Regions from separate parts of the Virgibacillus sp. GM2-2 genome, predicted to be linked through region 4. Evidence: predicted binding sites of a transcription regulator. Region 4 holds the regulator's gene; each other region holds the start of a gene.

Region 1 (5,493 bases), on a different contig from region 4:
CCGGATCTTCCGTGTATTTATTGTAGAGCTGTTTAATAACCTCTTTAAATCCAGGCAACCCATACTTACTTTCTTTAGGGAAATATGTACCTGCATAGAAAGGAATACTCTCGGGTGTCATAAATATACTTAATGGCCATCCGCCATGCCCAGTCATCATCTGACACACTTTCATATAAACAGAGTCTATGTCTGGACGTTCTTCTCGATCAACTTTAATTGAAACGAATCGATCATTTAATAACTTGGCAATTTCATTATCCTCAAAGGATTCATGCGCAAATACATGACACCAATGACATGCGCTATAGCCAATAGAGAGAAAAATTGGTTTGTTTTCTCGTTTTGCCTTTTCAAAAGCTTCATTCCCCCATGGATACCAGTCAACAGGATTATCAACATGTTGGAGTAAATATGGAGATTTTTCACTAGCTAATTTATTCATTTTCCCACCTCAGCGTATATGGACGTATCTTTTTCAAGAGGAAGACTTACCAAAACTATTTTTAAATTCCATCTTCCAGCTATAGTATTCATTTGAAGAATTTTTTTCATACCGTAAGTAAGCATTAAATTTATTCCCTTTTTTACTTACAAGACCTTTCACGTAGGCAGACTTATGATGTAACAGCGACTTTACCATTGTTTTGGTCGCTTTTTTCTTCATAGTTGCTAGATATTTATCATTTTTCCATATTACAAACTTGCATCCACTTTTCCAATTGCTACATCCAAAACCTCTTTTACCTTCAATTATTTTCCCTTCGCATTGCGGACACTTTCCCAAAGGCTCTTTCGATAGTTTTGGTGCAGTAACTTGATTAATGATTTCAGCTTCATCATGTCTAATTTTTTCAACAGAATCTCGTGTGAAATCAAAAACTATTTTCAAAAACGCTTCTTTTGATACGGAACTTTTTTCGATATCTGATAAAGTTTTCTCTAAACGCCCCGTATACTCCAAGTCAAAAAGTTCATGTACAGGAAATGTCTCTACTAACCTTTTACCAAGTTCAGTACAAACTAAATTTTTTCGTTGGGAGCTTATGTACCCTACATCTTTAAGCTTTTTTATTGTTTCTGCTCTTGTAGCTGGTGTCCCAATACTGAATCCTGATAATACACCACCCATGATTTCTTCCACATCATCCTCTTTAACGCCTTTTCCACATGTCTCCATTGTACGTAAAAGCGTTTTTTCGGTATGATTCTTTGGTGGCTTCGTTACATGTGATGATACGTTAGCATCTACTTGTTTGACTGTTTCATTTTCGTTGACAACTGGTAATAGTGTGTCCTTTGTCTGGATATTTTCTACCTTTTTCCATCCTTCGACAAGCTGTACTTTACCTTTTGAATAAAATAATCCTTTTGCTTCAATGTTATTTACTCTGGTTACGATCGTTGTTTCCTCATAACGAGCAACAGGCATAAACTGCATAATAAAGCGATTTTTAATCGCAGTATATACTATTTGTTGGTCACTAGTTAACCGAGTAGGCTTCATATAAGTTGGTATAATCGCACTATGACTTTCTACTTTTGCATTATTAAACACACGCTTTGATTTCATAAACTTAATATCGTCTTTATAATCCAGATTTTCTGAAACTGCCTTTAATACTCCAGCAGCTTTCCCCACTAAACTTTCATCTAGTGCCGTACTCGATGTTCTTGGATAAGTAATAAATTTCTTTTCGTAAAGCGACTGAGCAACTTTTAATACTTTATCTGAGGACCAACCATTATATTTGTTTGTTATATACCCTTGTAAATTAGAAAGGTTAAAAAGAAACGGTGGAAACTCTTTCTTTTCTTCCACTTGTTTATCTATAATCGTTGCATATTTGTCCACTAGCTGTTCTTTAATAGATTCTAAGACTTCTTTATCTTTGAATTTTTCCTTTTTCCCTTCCATGTATGTACCTTCGAATGTATGGTGTTTATTCGTTTGAAAGGTTGCTGTTAACTTAAAAAAGTCTTCAGGAATAAAATTTTCTATTTCTTTATCACGGTCGTAAATAATTTTCAAAGTCGGCAATAAAACACGCCCTATATTAAGAGCCTTCCCGCTTCCCTTTTGATATTTCAATGTTGCTACCGACGTTAAATTAATACCAATTACCCAATCAGCCCATTGTCTACCAATTCCCGCGTCCTGCAATGATTTCATTGTCCCGTTAGGTTTCATGTTTTCGATACCGCGTCTAACTTCCTCAGGAGTCCACTCGTTTATTAGTAGACGGTAGATGGGTTTGTTCGGTTTTATGTAATTAATAATACTATCTCCTATGATTTGACCTTCTCGATCAAAATCACATGCAGAAATAATTGAATTGACATTCGTTCTATTCATTAATTGTTGGATGATTTTCAACTGTTTTCTAGCTCCACTATCTACCTGTTCTCTATTGCGCGGATTACTTTTTATCTTATATTTAAATTCATCAGGAACAAACGGAAAATTCTCCATCCTCCACTTTATCATTTTGGAATCATAATCTTTAGCGTCAAAAAGCTGTAAAAGATGACCAAAAGCCCAAGTAATAATATAACCATTTCCTTCAAAATAGCCATCCTTTTTAGTTTTAATCGAGAAGGCATCGGCAATGTTCTTTGCCACAGAGGGTTTTTCTGCGAGGATTAATTTCATATAGCTTCACCTGTCTTTGACCAATTTTTTACATTATAACACAAATACCTAAACCGGAACAAATGTTCCTGTTATGAGAGTTATTCATAAAAAAACTGACAGTAGACTTAACACCCATTTCTTCCAAAACTATATAAAAGTCCATTACAAAACACCCCTTGCTACATAGAATGATAGTGATCCTATTGCGAAAGGGGGAATTTTTCAATGAGTTACGGTGGAAACAATGGTGGATTTGCGTTAATCGTTGTCCTATTTATCTTGCTAATTATCGTCGGTGCAGGCGGATATGTAAACGGCTTTGGCGGCGGATATTAATTCGTAAAACTACCTTCAGCTAACACAATATCATCATTCCTCTATCAGAAAAAAAGCTCGAGCAACTGTGTAGAACTTGACGCATAATATTGCTTATGTTGTCAGCTTCAAGTAGCCACAGCTTTAGAAAAACTCAGCATTCGCCTCGTCCTTAATAGCGAATGCTGAAGTTTTTTCTAATAAGGTCTACCATAATTTATGCTTTCTGACGTTAGAACGAAAAGCTAGTTTCCTATTGGGAACTAGCTTTTTTACACAGATAGAAAAATATAATTTTCAAGATTTCAGCGCAAGAACATCTAGGGCTATCACCATTAAAACTTAATGATAAGCCAAGTTTTCAAATCATACGTTACGTGTCTCTAAAATGAACTTCCCATGCAGTTCGAATACCTGACTCGATTGCTCCCTCAACCCATCCATGAAAAGTTGATGTATGTTCGCCTGCAAAGTGTAACCTGCCTTCTGGTAGATAAATAGCCTTATCAAAATCAGATGCTTGATTTGGTGTAAATAAGGTAAAACAACCAGCAGAAAATTTATTTTGACTCCAACTAAAGGTTGCTCCCTGTAAAAATTCGTTGTATACCTGTGGTCCATATATTTTAAATAACCCATCCAGAGCTTCCCTGATCCGTCCTTCTTCTCCTAAACTACTCCAAAGCATTGCATTATGCCCCCAACTATAGCTTGCAAGCATTACACCTGGACCCTTTTCTCCTATATCATGGCTCGGGTTATACGTAAACCGTAATGGAAAATCGGTAATAATATTTCCAATCTCCTCATTCTCCCAAAATTTTGTTCGAAATTCTAATCCAATCTTAACTGAAGAAACAAAATTTAGTTCCCGAATAACTTTCCATTTATCATATGAAATGGAATGATAAGGATATACATCGATAAACTGAAAAACAGAATAAGGCACCGTTACAATCGTATAGTCCGCTTCAAAAACATGGCAATGACCTGACAATTGATCTAACGTTGTAACAGCTACACTTTCATCTTTTTGATAAAGGTGGGTCACATACTGATTAAAAACCACCTGATTTTTCAATTCCTTATATAAACTTTTAGGAAGTAAATCATTTCCCCCAGTAATTTCATAATACGTCAACTCCGGATTGAATACTGTAGAAACAATATCTAGTAAAATATCGATAAATGAATACTCGGGAAAACCTTCTATCCCTAAAACAACTTTAATCATGCGGATAGCGTCAGCAGATAAACTTTCCCCAAACGGATTATATCGTAGAAATTCGTCAAATGAATAGTGGTCAAACCGTTCCCTAAGCTGTTCTTGTTCTTGGTCAGTACTATTGTTATATAACGTTAAAAATGGTTGTACAGCATTTAAAAGTAAATCTCTTGCCGTCTTCCCCTTTTCGTTTGGAAGAAGCGGAAATTGCAGAACGTCGGGATTTTTTTCATAATATTCAGCTGTAGTCAAGATACCGTTAACAAATAATATATCCTTAGGAGAAGTATTGAAAAAAGGATTTGTTGGTAGTTGGAACTTTTGAACATATGCTTTAACCAATTCATGTGTTTCCGGAAAACGCATTGCTCCCATGTCTAAATAGTTCCCAGGAGTAAAAGGCTTTCGTACTGTATAAATTCGGCCACCAATTCGATCATTTCCTTCAATTATTGTTACTTGGTGACCAGCTTCGGTAAGCAATGAAGCTGCAACTAATCCCGCCATTCCTGCACCTATTATGGAAACTTTTTTTGGATCTTCTGTTTTTGGCAGACCATTTTGTATGATCGAAAGCATATCATCTGGATAAGACAAATCCCCATATTGATGAGTATTAGACATAGTATCCAAGTTGGGTCAACTCCTTTATTCCATAATATGAAAACAGAATGAATGGTATGTGTTAACCATCTTGTAAAATAATCCCATTTAGAATGCTTGGCTTATTGCCTAGCCTTCGTTGCACTCATTTATACTGCTTTCATTCTTATCGGCCAAGAAAAACTGGTTGTCACTAGGTCCGTTTATAAGTAAACTGCGGACTAAGTATGTGCTACATTGATTTCTGCTCCTGACATTCACTTTCCGCGGGCAACGCTTCAGTCTCCTCGGAAGAAAACCACATTCTGAACGAATAGTACGCCAAGAACACTGCTTTGCTTGGTATCGGACTGAGGATGCTCTATTTACCATTTTTACCTTTATTTTGAGGAGTAACGGACACACGATGCCTTATCCAACTAAAAAACATGATTTTCAACTGTTTTTACCCAAATAAGGAATCCTGAGTCCGATAACAACCACATTTACCCTAATTTTTCGCAAATAAGGGATCGTGTGTCCGCAAGCTGACATCCTGCATGAAATCTTTCCAGTGCGCTCGAAAATGTTACGTCACTAGCCTTGTCCGGAGCGGAAATCAACATTGCTGATACCATAATTATGAATTTTCATTAGTTCGCAGGTTACTTCAACTACGAATCTATTTAATACTTTATTTTTTATCATAGGTGAATACTAAAAAAGTAATTACGTT
Region 2 (5,493 bases), on a different contig from region 4:
TCTACAGGTACATGGTGAATAACATTCATTTCTGTATTGAAATTTTCAAGAAGTTTCTTATATGTTTTCGGACCAAGTGATGGCAAATAATCAAGTGGTACTTGATACATATAAGGCGGGCGACTCTTCCCGTTTTCTTTCCAAGAAGAAAGCTCCTGAATACGGTCATATACCCCTTTTATAATTTTTGTTGCGTCACATTTAGGACATCGATTTTCGTTTATTGATAAGGGTTCCATGCACTTACTACACACGGTGGTATAATATTTTCCTAACTGTGGATTCATCCCAAAGTTACGTTCTATTCCCCTACCTTCCACTTGATGCAGCACCCAGTTTAATTCTTTAAAACTTGGTTTGTCCATTCTGATTTCCTGATATTCTCGAGCAATTTTACCAAGTGAATGAGCATCTGAATTGGATACAAAAGTATAGTTGTGTAATTCTTCTATTTGATCCGCCATCGTAGTATCAGAACTCAATCCAAGCTCAATTGCATCAATTAAATCCGGTTCAAAAACTTCCTTTAATGATTGCTTTACCCCTTTTCCATAGGTACTCTTAAATGGTGTAAACACATGTGCTGGAATAAATAGGCCATCAAGCTCTTTTACTTTATATTGTAGTGCTTTTGCTGTCCCATAATAACGCTGCGAACTTAAATTAATATTCGTCATTTTCGTTGCCAGCCATTCCGTAAACTCTTCCATTTTTGCTAGTGTTGGAAGATAACAAAGAACATGTATTGGTCCTTGACAATTCTCATCATAAACTTCAATTTCAGAACCTAATATTAACGTGACGTCCTCAAATTGGATACCACCTTCATCAAGCTCATTCGCTTGATGCGTTGATAATAAATGCTTCAATTCTTGTTGCACATGTGGCGCATGGCTATCTATTATACCTATTAAATGAATCCCTTTATTTCTACTCGATTCTAGTAAAATATTTGTAAGTGTTAAACTTTTAGCCCCAGTTATTTTTACTGGCTTATTGTACATATCACGACCGATATGAATGTGTAAATCAGCGAAGAATGAATCTAGCATCACTTACATCCTTTCCAAAGTTCGTAAATATAAAATCGCATAATTAGTTTTTGCGTCATGAATTCGATTTTCTCTAACATATTGTTCTGCCTCTTCTAATGTTAATTCTAGTATTTCTATAAATTCATCATCATCACCAGCTACTTTTTCCTCTAATGTTTCAAGCTTATCACTAACATAAATATACATCAGTTCATCAGCAAAACCCGGGGATGTATAAAAAGAGGCAACAAATTCTATTTCATTTGTCGTGTACCCTGTCTCCTCTTCTAACTCTCTTATGGCGGTTGTTTCTGGATTTTCTCCTGGTTCAAGCTTACCTGCTGGTATTTCTACTAAGGATTTTTCAAGCGGTTTTCGGTACTGTTCAACAAAAACGATTTTTCTATCTTTTGTAATTGGAATGATTGCAACTGCTCCAGGGTGTTTTATAATTTCTCGTTTTGACGTCTTGCCATTAGGAAGTGTCACATCATCCACCTGTAAATGCACCACTTTCCCGTTGTATATTTTTTCTGTCTGTATTGTTTTTTCTTCAAATTTTTTCATTTTTAATCCTCCGTACGTTTATTTTCCCCATTCTATCACATTTTAATAGCTATTCTCTGTGAAATAGTTGTATTCTAATGGATTCATTTTTACACTAGTCTTATACGGAATAATGGAGGTCGAATATATGAATACAAACCGTTTGGGAAAATCAGAGTTGCATGTTTCAGAGTTAACACTTGGATGTATGTCTCTTGGCACAGATTCCTCTAAAGCAAAAAAAATTATTGACGCTGCACTAGATGCAGGGATTAACCATCTTGATACCGCCGATTTATATGATTTTGGAATGAATGAGGAAATTGTTGGTGAGGTAATTAAAGACAAACGAAAAAACATTATTTTAACATCAAAAGTAGGAAATCATTTTGACCTGGACAAACAGGATTGGTATTGGGATCCATCTAAGTCTCATATTAAAAATGGACTGAAAGCTAGTTTACGCCGACTTCAAACGGATTATATTGACTTTTATATGTTACATGGTGGGACAATTGATGACCCGATTGACGAAACAATTAAAGCCTTTGAGGAATTAAAACAAGAAGGTCTTATTCGTGCGTACGGAATTTCTTCAATTAGACCAAATGTGATACGCGAATATGTTAAACGTTCCACCATCGATGGTGTGATGATGCAATACAATATGTTTGACCGTCGCCCTGAAGAAGAAATATTGTATTTGCTGGATCAACACTCTATTAGCGTCCTAGCTCGTGGACCGCTTGCAAAAGGTATGCTCACAAAACATGGAATGAAGCAAATAGAAAATAAAGCCAAGGACGGATTTCTTACCTATTCCTATGAAGAATTAGTTAAAATTCATGAAGCATTAACCAATCTCGTTGACACATCATCATTGAATCAGACAGCATTCCAATACATTTTGCACCATCCAGCGGTTGCTAGCGCTGTTTTTGGTGCTAGTTCTGTTGATCAAGTGCAAGAGAATATTTCAAACTACACTTCACAATCGATTTCTAATTCTCTTTACGAAGCTCTGCAAGCTACAACGAAGGCAATCACATATGAAAATCATCGCTAAACCGAAGCCACCGCTTCGGTTTTTAATTTTATTATAGAACTAAAATTTCGCCATAAATTTTATCGATCGATCAAGCTTCCTAGTAATTTCCATTGATAATTAGTTTCTCGCTACATATAATAGGAACAAACGTTCTATTATTATGAGGTGATATTAATGGATTATTCCATATACCCACGACACGATGTATTGTGTATCGATATACGTTCCTTCTACGCCAGTGTTGAAGCAATAAAATTAGGCCATGATCCAATGGAAGTTCAACTGGCTGTTGTTGGTGATCCCAATCGATCCGGCAGTATTGTACTTGCTGCCTCGCCTATATTAAAAAATAAACATGGGATTAGCAATGTCAGCCGTTTCTTTGAGTTACCAGACGACCCCGAACTCTATATTGCTAATGCGCACATGGCAGACTACTTACATGTTTCGATGCAAATTACAAAACTAATTGAACAATATGTACCAAAAGAAGCAATTCACCAATATTCTGTTGATGAGGTCTGGGTGACGGTTAACGGGCTAAAGAAATTATTTGGTGATCGTTGGGAAGTAGCCAGGTTAATAAAAAAAGATTTGTTAGAGTATTTTGGTGTAACGTGCGCAATCGGTATTGGTGATAATAAATTTCTAGCTAAGGTGGTTATGGACTTATACGCAAAAAAATTTGGAATAGCCGAATGTAAATATGAGGATGTAGAAAAGATGTTATGGCCTTTCCCTGTTCAAAGTATTTGGGGTATAGGCAGCAAAATGCAAAATAACTTGAACAGGATGGGAATTGTCACACTTGGGCAGTTAGCAAATGTTCCGTTAAACCAACTAACAAAACGATTTGGGGTGATGGGAGAGCAGCTTTACTGGCATGCATGGGGTGTTGACCTTAGTCCCGTGTTAGGAAATTTTACAAAAACAGAACAAAAAGGATTTGGTCATGGCATCTCACTATTACGGGATTATTCAAAAAATGATGTAGCTGCATGTATTCTCGATTTATGTGAAGAAGTGTGCCGCAGAGCTCGAACAGCTAATAAAGCCGGTAGAACGATTCATCTCGGTATCGTGTATTCAAAGGTAACGGGTGGAGGTTTTAATAGATCACGATCAACCTCTCTTCCTACCAACATTACAATGGAGGTTTATGGTGTTTGCATGCGCTTATTTAACGAGTTTTATGATGGGATGAGCGATATTAGACATGTTTATGTAACACTCACTAAACTATATGATAATAATGAAACACAATTGGATTTGTTTGATGACCGACCGAAGAAAAAAGATATCGGTTATGTAATGGATTCAATTCGTGCAAAATATGGTTCAACCGCAATTCTGCGTGCTACGAGTTATACAGATGCAGGTATTACCATTGACCGAAGTACAAAAATCGGGGGCCACCAAGCCTGATTTACCGTGAAGATAAATAACGTAAATTTTCACCAAATTTTCCATGTTTTATCTTTCAGAAATATGATAATATTGTTTTATTGTTGTAAAAACAGAAGATAACAATATGGGGGTACATTATGAAGAGAAGTCTACTTAAACACCTGTACTGGATTGTTCCAGGGATTATTATAATCTTCGGATTAACGTTATTGTTCTATCAAAATTTCGAGAAGGTTACGGAACAACCTGAACAAAACTGGAGCAGAGGCTTATCGGTTGGTACAACAGATGTGAGCAAGCTCCAACCTATTAGAGAGACAAAAAACGGAAACTTAATTGTTACTAGATTTGAAAATGGAAAACTAGCCAATACAACGTTAAACAAAGAATTCGTTGTACAAAATACGGAAACATTTGATATCCCAGTCGATAAATGGACACAAGTTTATCAAAATGGTGATCAGATCATTTATTTTGACTACACGAACATATACGACAAAGAAAAAAATGAAATTGTAAAAGACGTTGAAGGATTTTATCCGTTAAAATCAACGATTCTTTACGTTAAAGAAAACGTTCTCTATCAATTATTACCAGAAACAAAAGAATCGACTAAACTGATGAATATTGACTTAGAGAAAAAATCTATCAGCACACAACAAAATGAGGATGGAATACAGCTATTAACACATTCATTAACATCAGGTGAGTTAAACATAACGATTTATCAATTAAATGAAGGAATACTTACGGAAAAGTATCAAACTAAGGTGGATATAGTTCCAGGTAAGATTGTTACAAATATAGAATTTGCTCAGAAAGGTCAAAAGGTGGCTATTTTACTTCAGGAGCAACTGGAATCACCACAAGGTCCACCACAATTTTTTAACTACCTATTGGAAACTACCATTTCCGATCAACAATCAGGTCCATTACGTGAATTAACTTTTCATGACCCGAAAGGAAATCGAAATCTAAGTGAAATAAACAGTGTTGAGCTAGCGTACATGAATGATGAACTGAGCTTACTATTTCAAGCAAATGGACTAACCAACACACAATACAACGATGATAGTGCATTTAATATTTACAAAGCGGTTATAACAGATAATGGCACAACGACAGATCGTCGAAGCAATACTCCAGCCATTTCTACCAATCCACAATGGATAAATAATGAAACGGTTGCATGGATTGACCTAGATTCGGATGGCAATGTAATCAAGATTTCTTCTAGTAACATCGCTGCAATTAAAGCAGCGTCTGGATTTAATAGTGACGATTGGTTACGTGCTCTTGGTAAAACACTTGGAATGATCTCTTCAGGACTTTTTGCAATCGCTATTTCAGCAATATGGTTCATTTGGCCAGTAACCTTTATTGCTATCATGCATTTTTTCAAAAGTAGAATCATACAACGCGATCCTACCTGGATTTTTTATGCGGGAATAGGACTTT
Region 3 (5,493 bases), on a different contig from region 4:
ACCTTCACCCCATATTATATTATCTATAGGAACTCTGACGTTTTCGTAGGAAATTTCAGCATGTCCATGTGGCGCATGGTCATAACCAAAAACAGAAAGCATACGTTTAATTTTTACACCTGGTGTCTCTAGTGGCACTAGAATCATAGATTGTTGTTCATGCCGTGCCGCTGAAGGATCCGTTTTACCCATCACGATTGCGATTTTGCAACGAGGATCTCCTGCTCCAGATGACCACCACTTACGGCCATTAATAACATATTCATCGCCATCTCGCCTAATACTAGCTTCAATGTTTGTGGCATCACTTGAAGCGACTTCAGGCTCCGTCATGGAAAAACATGAACGAATAGTACCATCGAGTAACGGTTTTAGCCATTGCTCTTTTTGTTTTGCTGATCCATAACGATCTAATACCTCCATATTGCCTGTATCTGGTGCATTACAGTTAAAAACCTCTGGACCAATCATGGAACGTCCCATTGCTTCGCAAAGTGGGGCATACTCTAGGTTTGTTAAACCTGCGCCATTACTACTTTCTGGAAGAAACATATTCCATAGTCCTTCCGCTTTTGCTTGACGTTTCATTTCTTCCATAACTGGAGGTACCTGTTCCCAACGAGTTTTTTGTTGATTTAGCTGTTCTTCGTAAACGCTTTCATTTGGATAAACATAATGTTCCATAAAGTTAGAAACCTTACTTTGCAGGCTTTTAACTTTATCCGAATATGAAAAATCCATTGTTTTCCCCCATTTTCATTTATATACTTACTAACCGGATAGTATGTTCAGAATATTATAGTTAATTATAAACAAATAAGGAGATAAATGCAATATTTACCTCCTATCCCTTATAATCATCCAAAAAATCCTTTTGAAAGCTAGTTCTTGGTTGATCGTGATTCTTTTCATTTTGTAATTTTTTAAATGGATTTTTTCCATATTTCTCGGAGAGTGTATCGATTACGGAATACAGCTTTTCTTTTTCAGCTTCTTTTTCGTAAGTGAACAAATCCAATTGATGTGCAATATGCTTTTTTTCTTCTGCATCTTGTACTGTAATGCCTAAGAGACGGATTGGCTCCATATTCCAATGCTTCTGTAACAAATCATTTGCTACGTGCAAAATATCTTCCTTTTTTTCGATATATACTTTTAATTTTCTACTACGTGTAATTGTTTTCAAATCATGATACCGGATCATTAATTGGACGCCACGACCAGCAGCATTTTTCCGCTTTAAGCGACGTTCTACATTATCAGCTAAAGATTGCATTAGTTTTTGAATTTCCATTTCATTTGTTGTATCGTTTGGTAATGTTTGTGAACTACCAATGCTTTTAAATTCATGGACAGCATCAGGGTCTACGGATCTCGTATCAATTCCGTTTGCACGATTTTTTAATCGTTCCCCGTTAATTCCCAATACACGTTTTAATTGATATACATCTGTATTTGCTAAATCACCAATCGTTTTTATTTCAACACTGTTTAATTTATTGGCAGTTTTTTCTCCTATTCCGTACATTTCTCCAACAGGAAGTGGCCATAGTTTTACAGATAAATCTCTTTTTCGTAGAACAGTAATTCCCATCGGTTTTTTCATATCTGACGCCATTTTGGCCAAAAATTTATTAGGAGCTATACCTATACTACAGGGCAAGTCTAACTCCGACTTTATTCTTTGTTGAAGACTTTCAGCAATCGTAAGCGGGCTACCTAAATCTTGGCACTCAGATATGTCCATATAGCCTTCATCAATGGATACTGGTTGTACATGTGGAGTGATATCAGCTAACATTTTGAACATTTCTTTTGATGCCATTCGATATCGTTCAAAATTTGGTCGCATAACAATCAAATTGGGGCAAAGTTTTCTAGCTTCCCACAATGGCATCGTTGTTTTTACTCCCTTTGCACGTGCTTCGTAGCTACTCGTCACGATAATACCTCTTCGTTCCTCGGGATTCCCCGCAATTGCAAGTGGCTTTCCTTTAAGTTTTGGATTGTACGCCATTTCGACCGAAGCATAAAAACAATTCATATCAATATGAAAAATAACGCGACCTTTTTTTGGATACCATTCTGACATAATCAACACCCTTTTCACGAACGGTTGTTTCTATATTGATTATAGCATAAAGTGTAACTCCATTCAGAGCAATTTTGTTATCTTCACTACTATCCGTTAACGTTTGATAATCAAAAAAATCTAGTTCAGTAGGTCCATCTACGTATAAACTGCGAATGAATCCATGGACTAGTCCTTAGCGGACACAGAAGACGCTACTTTTATTATTCGCACCTGTTTTATGGGTTAAGAGGACACAGGATGCGTTATTTAGGTGAAAACAGGTTGAAACAGTCTTATTTCATTAAATAGCGCATCCTGTGTCCGCGAACTGACACATTTGCCCCAAATTTGCTCAAATAAGAAATCTGGTGTCCGCTCAGTTTATTTTCCCTACGAGTAATCTTAGATTCTTTATTTTAATGTTGCTTTAGTATCTATTAAAAAAGCCCTTATAACACAAAATGGTTATAAGGGCTTTGGTAATTTATTTTGTTGTTTCGACGACGATGGCAGTAATTAATTCAGAGATTTTAACCAAATCTTCTACTGCGATTCGTTCATTTGTTGTATGGATATCTTCATACCCTACTGCCAAGTTAACTGTTGGGATTCCATGTCCAGCAATAACATTTGCATCGCTACCGCCACCGCTAGTTAGTAAGTTACTTTCTCGACCAATCGCTTTAGCAGCATTTCGTGCAACTTCTACTACTCGATCACCCGCTTCTTGTTTAAATCCAGGGTACATAACTTGAACATTTACTTCAGCAGATCCACCAAATTCTTTTGCAGTGGATTCAAAGGCTTGTTTCATTTTTTCCACTTGAGCTTCCATTTTTTCTGGCACAAGTGACCTAGCTTCGGCAAGGATTTCAACATAATCACACACGATGTTCGTTTGTTTTCCACCCTCAAAACGGCCGATATTTGCAGTCGTCTCATCATCAATACGTCCAAGCGGCATTTTGGAAATAGCTTTCGCAGCAAGTGTAATAGCTGATACTCCTTGCTCTGGTGCAACACCAGCATGTGCCGTTTTTCCTTTCATGATGGTAAAGATTTTTGCTTGGGTTGGGGCAGCGACGATGATGTCACCAACGTTACCATTACTATCAATCGCGTACCCATATTTAGCGTTTAATAACGAAGCATCCAATGCCTTGGCACCTACTAAGCCTGACTCTTCGCCTGCAGTAATAATAAATTGAATATCACCATGCTCGATATTATTTTCTTTGAGACTACGTACCATCTCTAATATCGCTGCTAAGCCAGCTTTATCATCCGCTCCTAGTATAGTCGTGCCATCAGAAACGATATATCCATCTTTAATTGATGGTTTAATACCGTTTCCAGGAACAACTGTATCCATATGTGCGGTAAAATATATTGGATCAATTGAATTTTTTGTACCTTTTAGTGTACAAATTAAGTTATTTGCACCATGACCTGTTTCTTCTTTGCTGTTATCCTCGACAACCTCAACACCTAAATCGGTAAATTTCTTTATTAACACTTCTACAATTTTTTCTTCATGTTTTGTTTCGGAATCAATTTGTACTAACTCTAAAAATTCTTCTACAATTCGTTCTTTATTTACAGTAATCATTGGTACCTCCTATGATTCATCTAAAATCATTTTTAAGCATTGTTGTTTTTAACATACTAAAGCGGAATATTTCCGTGCTTTTTCTTCGGGCGATCCTCTTGTTTGTTGTAGAGCATTTCTAGTGCTTGCATTAATTTAACTCGTGTTTCTCTTGGGTCAATAACATCGTCAATCATGCCAAGTCCTGCTGCTACATAAGGATTCGCAAATTTTTCACGGTACGTATCAATTTTTTCCTGTCTAGTCTTTTCAGGATTTTCACTTTCAGCAATTTCTTTAGCGAAAATAATGTTAGCTGCGCCTTCTGGTCCCATAACCGCTATTTCCGCATTAGGCCATGCATACACTAAATCAGCACCAATTGATTTACTATTTAACGCAACATAGGCTCCACCAAATGCTTTTCTTGTAATAATGGTAATTTTAGGTACTGTCGCTTCAGAATATGCGTATAAAATCTTAGCACCATGACGTATTATTCCACCATGTTCTTGCTTTACACCGGGGAAGAATCCAGTAACATCTTCAAATGTAATCAGTGGGATATTGAATGAATCACAGAATCGAATAAATCTAGCAGCCTTGTCACTAGAATCAATATCCAATCCACCCGCTAGGTATTTTGGTTGATTACAAACAAGCCCCACAGATTGGCCATTAATTCGTGCAAATCCCACTACAATATTTTTAGCAAATTCTTTATGAATTTCAAAAAAGCTGTTCTGATCCACGACTTGTTCAATTACACGTTTTACATCATAAGGGCGAGTTGAGTCAAAAGGTACGATATCGGTCAAATCTTGACACATATTATCGCGTTCAGTTACCTGTACAAAATCAGGCTTTTGTTGATTGTTTGCAGGTAAATAAGTAAGTAGATTACGTACGGCATCTAGTGCTTCCTCTTCACTCGAAGCTTTAATATGTGCATTTCCACTTTTAGAATTATGTACGTCCGCTCCACCTAATCCTTCAGATGAAATTTTTTCCCCGGTTACTGTTTCAATTACTTTTGGTCCAGTAATGAACATTTGCGATGTTTTCTCTACCATTATAACAAAGTCAGTAATCGCTGGTGAATACACCGCACCACCAGCACTTGGACCAAGTATTACGGAAATTTGCGGAATAACACCTGAATAAATTGAATTACGATAAAAAACTTGACCATATCCATCTAGTGAAGATACGCCTTCTTGAATTCTAGCACCACCTGAATCGTTTAAACCAATAAAAGGCACACCGCTTTTTGCTGCTAAATCCATAACTGCTGCAATCTTTTTACCGTGCATCTCACCTAGTGCACCACCATATACAGTGAAGTCCTGTGCAAACAAATAGATTGGCTTTCCGTTAATTTTACCGTAACCAGTTACAACACCCTCGCCCTTTGCGTTAGAAGTGTCCATCCCGAAGTCAGTTTCCCTGTGTTCCATAAAAGGATTCAACTCCACAAATGTTCCTTCATCTAAAAGGTAATCAATCCGTTCCCTGGCTGTCTTCTTGCCTTTAGCGTGTTGTTTTTCAATTCTTTCGTCACCACCACCAAGTTCAACTTGTCTTCTTTTATCATATAATTCATTAATTTTATCAAAAATATCCATTATTTTTCACTTCCCTCGTTTGGCTGACATAATTCAACCAGTACTCCGTTTGCTGCTTTAGGATGAATAAAGGCAATTTCACTGTTATGCGCACCTTGCTTTGATTGTTCATTTATTAATTTGATTCCGTCCGCTTTATATTGCTGTAACCTTGCATTAATATTGTCTACTTCAAGTGCAACGTGATGAATTCCCTCACCTTTTTT
Region 4 (5,493 bases):
TGTTACACCACATCCTAGTGAAATGCCCGGTTACGACAGTAAAGTAATAATGGCAGCAGGAACGTTCATCCAAGGGGCAAGTCTTGAATTAACAGCTGATGGTCCCATACGCGAACCATATACAGCCTTTGTGCAAGGTGGATTAACATACGAACATGTCAAGATTGCTTTAATGGAATCGATAAAAAATATTAAAAATAATGATTAACTGATTGAAAATAGGGTAAAAGATAAAGGGTTGCATTGCGACTCTTTTTTAATTTGAATTTACATGTAAGGAAACCTAACATTTGTTTGACAAATAATCTTACATAACATATACTGTTTGTATATTATTAAAGAAGGAGGGTATCCAATGAATGATCAGGATCGCCGTTCGATGCCCTTATTTGCAATAGGAACTGTTATGAAACTAACTGAATTAACAGCACGACAAATTAGATACTATGAAGATAATGGCTTAATTCAGCCAGCTAGAACAACTGGAAATCAACGATTATTTTCATTCAACGACGTTGATCGTCTGTTAGAAATTAAGAACCTGCTTGATAAAGGGGTTAATTTGGCTGGAGTGAAAATAATGTTAGATCCAACTGTTAACCAGGAGGATTCTGTTGAAGAAAAGCCAACTGAACTTACTGACCGAGAGTTAAGAAAAATGCTAAGACAAGAATTGTTTGAAGCAGGACGGTTTGGTAAATCAAGTTTACGACAAGGTGAGTTATCAAGATTTTTTCATTAAAATAAAATTGCATTTAATCCAAGGAGGATGAACCATGAGTTCAGAAATGACGAAGAAAAAAATCTTACAAAAAATTGAGGAGGAAAATGTCCGCTTTGTTCGCTTGCAGTTTACAGACATGCTAGGAACAATCAAAAATGTTGAAATTCCACTTAGCCAGCTGGACAAAGCATTAGATAATAAAATGATGTTTGATGGATCATCAATTGAAGGCTTTGTACGTATTGAAGAATCAGACATGTATTTACATCCTGATTTAGACACATTTGTTGTCTATCCATGGACTTCAGATAAAGGTAAAGTAGCACGATTTATATGTGATATTTATAATCCAGATGGTACTCCATTTGAAGGTTGTCCTAGATATAATTTAAAACGTAACCTTAAAAAGATGGAGAAACTAGGATTTGATGCTTTTAATATTGGAACAGAGCCTGAGTTTTTCTTGTTTAAGCTAGACGAAAAAGGTGATCCTTCACTAGAATTAAATGATAGAGGTGGGTACTTCGACCTTGCTCCTACTGATTTAGGAGAAAATTGTCGTCGTGACATCGTACTGGAATTAGAAGAAATGGGATTTGAAATTGAGGCTTCCCATCACGAGGTAGCACCTGGGCAACATGAAATTGACTTTAAATATTCTGATGCGGTTAAACATGCAGATGATATACAAACCTTTAAGTTAGTAGTAAAAACAATTGCGCGTAAACATAATCTACACGCAACGTTTATGCCAAAACCGTTATTCGGTGTAAATGGATCTGGAATGCATGTAAACATGTCCTTGTTTAAAGGGAATCAAAATATGTTTTATGATGAAAAGGGAGATATGGAACTTAGTGAGCTAATGTTTCAATTTACTGCCGGAATTATTAAACACGCAACGAACTTTACTGCAGTTACAAATCCTACAGTAAATTCATATAAGCGTTTAGTCCCAGGCTATGAAGCACCTTGTTATGTTGCTTGGTCCGGTCAAAACCGTAGCCCTTTAGTACGTATTCCTTATTCAAGAGGTTTGAGTACTCGAATGGAAGTACGAAGTGTGGACCCTGCTGCAAATCCATATTTAGCTATGGCTGTATTGCTAGCAGCTGGACTGGATGGTATTGAAAATAAACTACAACCACCTAAGCCAGTTGACCGTAATATTTACGCTATGGATAAAGCAGAGCGAGTAAAAAATGGCGTAAAAGATCTTCCTGCAACGTTAATGGATGCTCTTAAAGAACTTGAACAGGATGAAATTATTAAAGAGGCTCTTGGTGATCACTTGTATGAACATTTTGTAGAAGCAAAAGAAATTGAATGGGATATGTTCCGTACTACTGTCCATCCTTGGGAAAGAGAACAATATTTGACAAGCTATTAATTAAAATGATCAGGTAAGTAGTCATAAGCTACACGAAAAACCCTTTCCAAACATGTAAAAAACAGTCCAATTTATAAATTGGACTGTTTTTTCATGGTTAGACTTCCAATCGGATATTTTTAATGGTATAAACGCCGTTACACTATTGACTCAAATTCATACTATACCCTACTGGGAGGTGATTGCATGGGATATAGAAGTAACAAATTCTTTCAGGAGCGTAATCGTATGCGACAGCTTGTTGAGGATAAAAGAGAAAGGGAGTATGATGGTCTCGACCAAGAACAGGATGACAATTGCGATTGTGACTGTTGTAAGCGCAGGAGAAGAAGAAATCGAATTAATAATGACTTTTGGTATTAAGCAAGCTTGTACCTAACTTAATTCTAATGAGAAAAAATAACAGGCAAATAATAATTCCAAAACTTTGGTTAATGACTGTATGTTGAGATTATATCGTGTTACGCTCATCTGGTCATTTTCTAATTAAAAAACCCTTTGTGCAATTAGATGCATCAAGGGTTTTTATGGTTTTAATGAATTGTTCTATGCAGTCCAGTAACCTTGCCAAGTATTGTTACATTTTGATAAATCAAAGGTTCCATTGTCGCGTTTTCAGGTTGTAAGCGAATATGATCCTTTTCCTTAAAGAATCGTTTTACAGTAGCTTCATCTTCATCTGTCATTGCCACTACAATATCACCGTTTTGAGCCGTGTTTTGTTGTTTAACAATTACCTTATCTCCATCAAGTATTCCAGCCTCAATCATGCTCTCTCCTTGAATCTCTAAAACAAAAATAATATCGTCTGGTGAAGAAGAAGAGCTTGGTAGTGGAATAAATTCATCAATATTTTCTACAGCTGTGATAGGAATACCTGCTGTGACTTTACCAATAACGGGAGCGTACCTAACTGCATCTTTTGGTACGTTATTTTCCAATGACAAATCTAGTACTTCAATTGCACGTGGTTTAGTAGGGTCTCTTCTTATATAACCTTTACTTTCTAAGCGGGATAAATGACCATGTACGGTTGAACTAGATGCTAGACCAACAGCTTCTGCAATTTCCCTAACAGAAGGTGGATAACCTTTCTTGCTAACTTCATCTTTAATATACTCAAGAATTTTCTCTTGTCTTTTTGATAGTTTTGTCATCTATCTAACACCTCACGCATAGGATTTATTACTGATAGTTTATCACTGATTTTAAAGGAAAGCAAACATTCGTTCGAAAAAATGTTGACAAGACCATATGTTCGGGTGTATTCTAATAAATAGATAAAGCGAACAAAGGTTCCTATAATCAGAAAGGGATGATCATATGTTTAGTAATATAACAAAAACAGATGCATTTTATTTAATAGCTTTCGGATTAACTCTAGCATTTTTATACTTTTCAATGGTATCAAGTGCATAATTACAAATCGTTAATTCAACTTATCGGAGAGAATTGATTATGAAAACAATCATCTATTGTCGAGTAAGTACAGACAAACAAACACAAGAGACATCTATAGCACGACAAGAGCAAGAATTACTTCAGTTAGCAAAAGCTTCAGGTTTTACGGTAGTAGCTATCATAAAGGAACAGGCTAGTGGTTACGAAATAGAGCGTGATGGAATATTTGAGATGTTAGAGTACTTCACAAATCATAAAGCTGAATATTTACTTGTGCAGGATGAAACAAGATTAGGACGCGGCAATACAAAAATCGCATTGTTTCATCAACTAAAAAAATTGAATGTAACCATATACTCATCAATTCATAATGGTGAACTTGAACTCACTGAGTCAGACTCGATGGTATTACAGATAGTTGGAATTGTTGAAGAATATCAACGAAAAATTCATAATACAAAAATAAAAAGAGGCATGAATAAGGCAATACAAGAAGGTTATCGACCAGGAGATAACCTATCAAATCATAATAAAGCACATGGGCGGGAACGAAAGAATTTTCCAATTGAAGAAGTTGTTCGATTACGAGAAAAAAAATTAACCTTTAACGAAATTGCCTCGACGTTGAGGGGACTTGGATTTGATGTTTCAAAGGCAACGGTTCATAGACGATATCAAGAATTTCTAAATTCTTGAATAAACATATATAGAACGGTAAGATAGTAAAGCAGGGACTCGTAAAAGTTCTTGCTTTTTATATTTTCTTCACACTGACAGGAAGTATAAAGGAGATCAGTATAAGAGCAACGAAGGCATTGGCCTTATGTCATGGTGATAAGCCAATCTTTCAAAAATCAAGTGTACAAAATACACGTTAAATGACGAGTGAACAACGATATATATTTAATTGTACAGAGGAGGTATAGCCTTGATATCGAAGGAGAAATTAGAGCGTATAAATCTACTAGCAAAAAAGGCTAAAGCGGAAGGATTAACAGAAAAAGAAAAACAGGAACAAAAAAAACTTAGAAAAGAATATTTAAATAATGTACGTTCATCATTTAAAAACCAATTTAAAACGATGACTGTTATGGATCCAGAAGGAAATGATGTAACACCCAAAAAGGTAAAAGATCTACAAAAAAAGAATAATAACAATCAATAGAAATGAAAACATGAAATATGGATACGATAATAGAAAATCATACTTGTTACAACTTGTTTTTCATTATAGAATTGAGTAGGACAAAACAAGTTTCGACAAGAAAGGGGAATTTTATGTCAACAAACGTAGAGAACTTATCAATAAATACTATTCGTACATTGTCAATCGATGCTATTGAAAATGCTAATTCAGGACATCCGGGTTTACCAATGGGTGCGGCCCCGATGGCGTACACATTATGGACAGATTTTATGAATCAGAATCCAAAGAATTCAAAATGGTTTAACAGAGACCGATTCGTTTTATCTGCAGGTCATGGATCTATGCTTTTATATAGCTTACTTCACTTATCTGGTTTTGATGTAACAATCGATGATTTAAAGAATTTTAGACAATGGAATTCAAGAACTCCGGGTCATCCTGAGGTTCACCATACAGATGGAGTAGAGGCTACAACTGGACCATTAGGACAGGGTATTGCCATGTCTGTCGGAATGGCAATGGCAGAGGCACATCTGGCTGGTACATTTAATAAGGACGATTTATCGATCGTTGATCATTATACGTATGCACTCGTTAGTGACGGCGACTTAATGGAAGGTATCTCACACGAAGCAGCTTCATTAGCTGGACACCTTGGTTTAGGTAAATTAATTGCTTTGTATGATTCAAATGATATTTCACTTGACGGAGAATTAGATCGTTCTTTTTCCGACAATACAGAAGAACGTTTTAAAGCTTATGGATGGCAAGTTCTACGAGTGGAGGATGGCAATGATCTTACTGCATTGCGAAATGCAATAAAAGAAGCTC

What was found. Region 4 encodes LexA, which represses DNA repair genes until DNA is damaged. Its sites were predicted from a motif close to CGAACATATGTTCG; they were not measured.
Region 1: ACY9Z2_RS09675 (type IA DNA topoisomerase) is a predicted target of LexA. The motif match lies at 2,709-2,722, and genes of this name have one in related genera.
Region 2: ACY9Z2_RS07775 (Y-family DNA polymerase) is a predicted target of LexA. The motif match lies at 2,769-2,782, and genes of this name have one in related genera.
Region 3: ACY9Z2_RS07690 (DNA polymerase IV) is a predicted target of LexA. The motif match lies at 2,110-2,123, and genes of this name have one in related genera.

Annotation. Positions count from the first base shown of each region.
Region 1 covers NZ_JBUZWC010000006.1:146,621-152,113, reverse strand. The annotation lists gene ACY9Z2_RS09680 (thioredoxin domain-containing protein) at 1-445, opposite strand, end outside; gene ACY9Z2_RS09675 (type IA DNA topoisomerase) at 479-2,653, opposite strand; gene ACY9Z2_RS09670 (YjcZ family sporulation protein) at 2,861-2,971, shown strand; gene ACY9Z2_RS09665 (flavin monoamine oxidase family protein) at 3,324-4,799, opposite strand.
Region 2 covers NZ_JBUZWC010000005.1:30,717-36,209, reverse strand. The annotation lists gene ACY9Z2_RS07790 (endonuclease Q family protein) at 1-1,052, opposite strand, end outside; gene ACY9Z2_RS07785 (NUDIX hydrolase) at 1,056-1,601, opposite strand; gene ACY9Z2_RS07780 (aldo/keto reductase) at 1,729-2,646, shown strand; gene ACY9Z2_RS07775 (Y-family DNA polymerase) at 2,803-4,053, shown strand; gene ACY9Z2_RS07770 (hypothetical protein) at 4,173-5,493, shown strand, end outside.
Region 3 covers NZ_JBUZWC010000005.1:7,539-13,031, reverse strand. The annotation lists gene ACY9Z2_RS07695 (acyl-CoA dehydrogenase family protein) at 1-741, opposite strand, end outside; gene ACY9Z2_RS07690 (DNA polymerase IV) at 845-2,092, opposite strand; gene ACY9Z2_RS07685 (M20/M25/M40 family metallo-hydrolase) at 2,559-3,683, opposite strand; gene ACY9Z2_RS07680 (acyl-CoA carboxylase subunit beta) at 3,740-5,287, opposite strand; gene mce (methylmalonyl-CoA epimerase) at 5,287-5,493, opposite strand, start outside.
Region 4 covers NZ_JBUZWC010000003.1:7,926-13,418, reverse strand. The annotation lists gene ACY9Z2_RS05120 (methionine gamma-lyase family protein) at 1-208, shown strand, start outside; gene ACY9Z2_RS05115 (MerR family transcriptional regulator) at 356-742, shown strand; gene glnA (type I glutamate--ammonia ligase) at 777-2,114, shown strand; gene ACY9Z2_RS05105 (hypothetical protein) at 2,301-2,477, shown strand; gene lexA (transcriptional repressor LexA) at 2,648-3,271, opposite strand; gene ACY9Z2_RS05095 (YneB family resolvase-like protein) at 3,573-4,211, shown strand; gene ACY9Z2_RS05090 (DUF896 domain-containing protein) at 4,444-4,680, shown strand; gene tkt (transketolase) at 4,794-5,493, shown strand, end outside.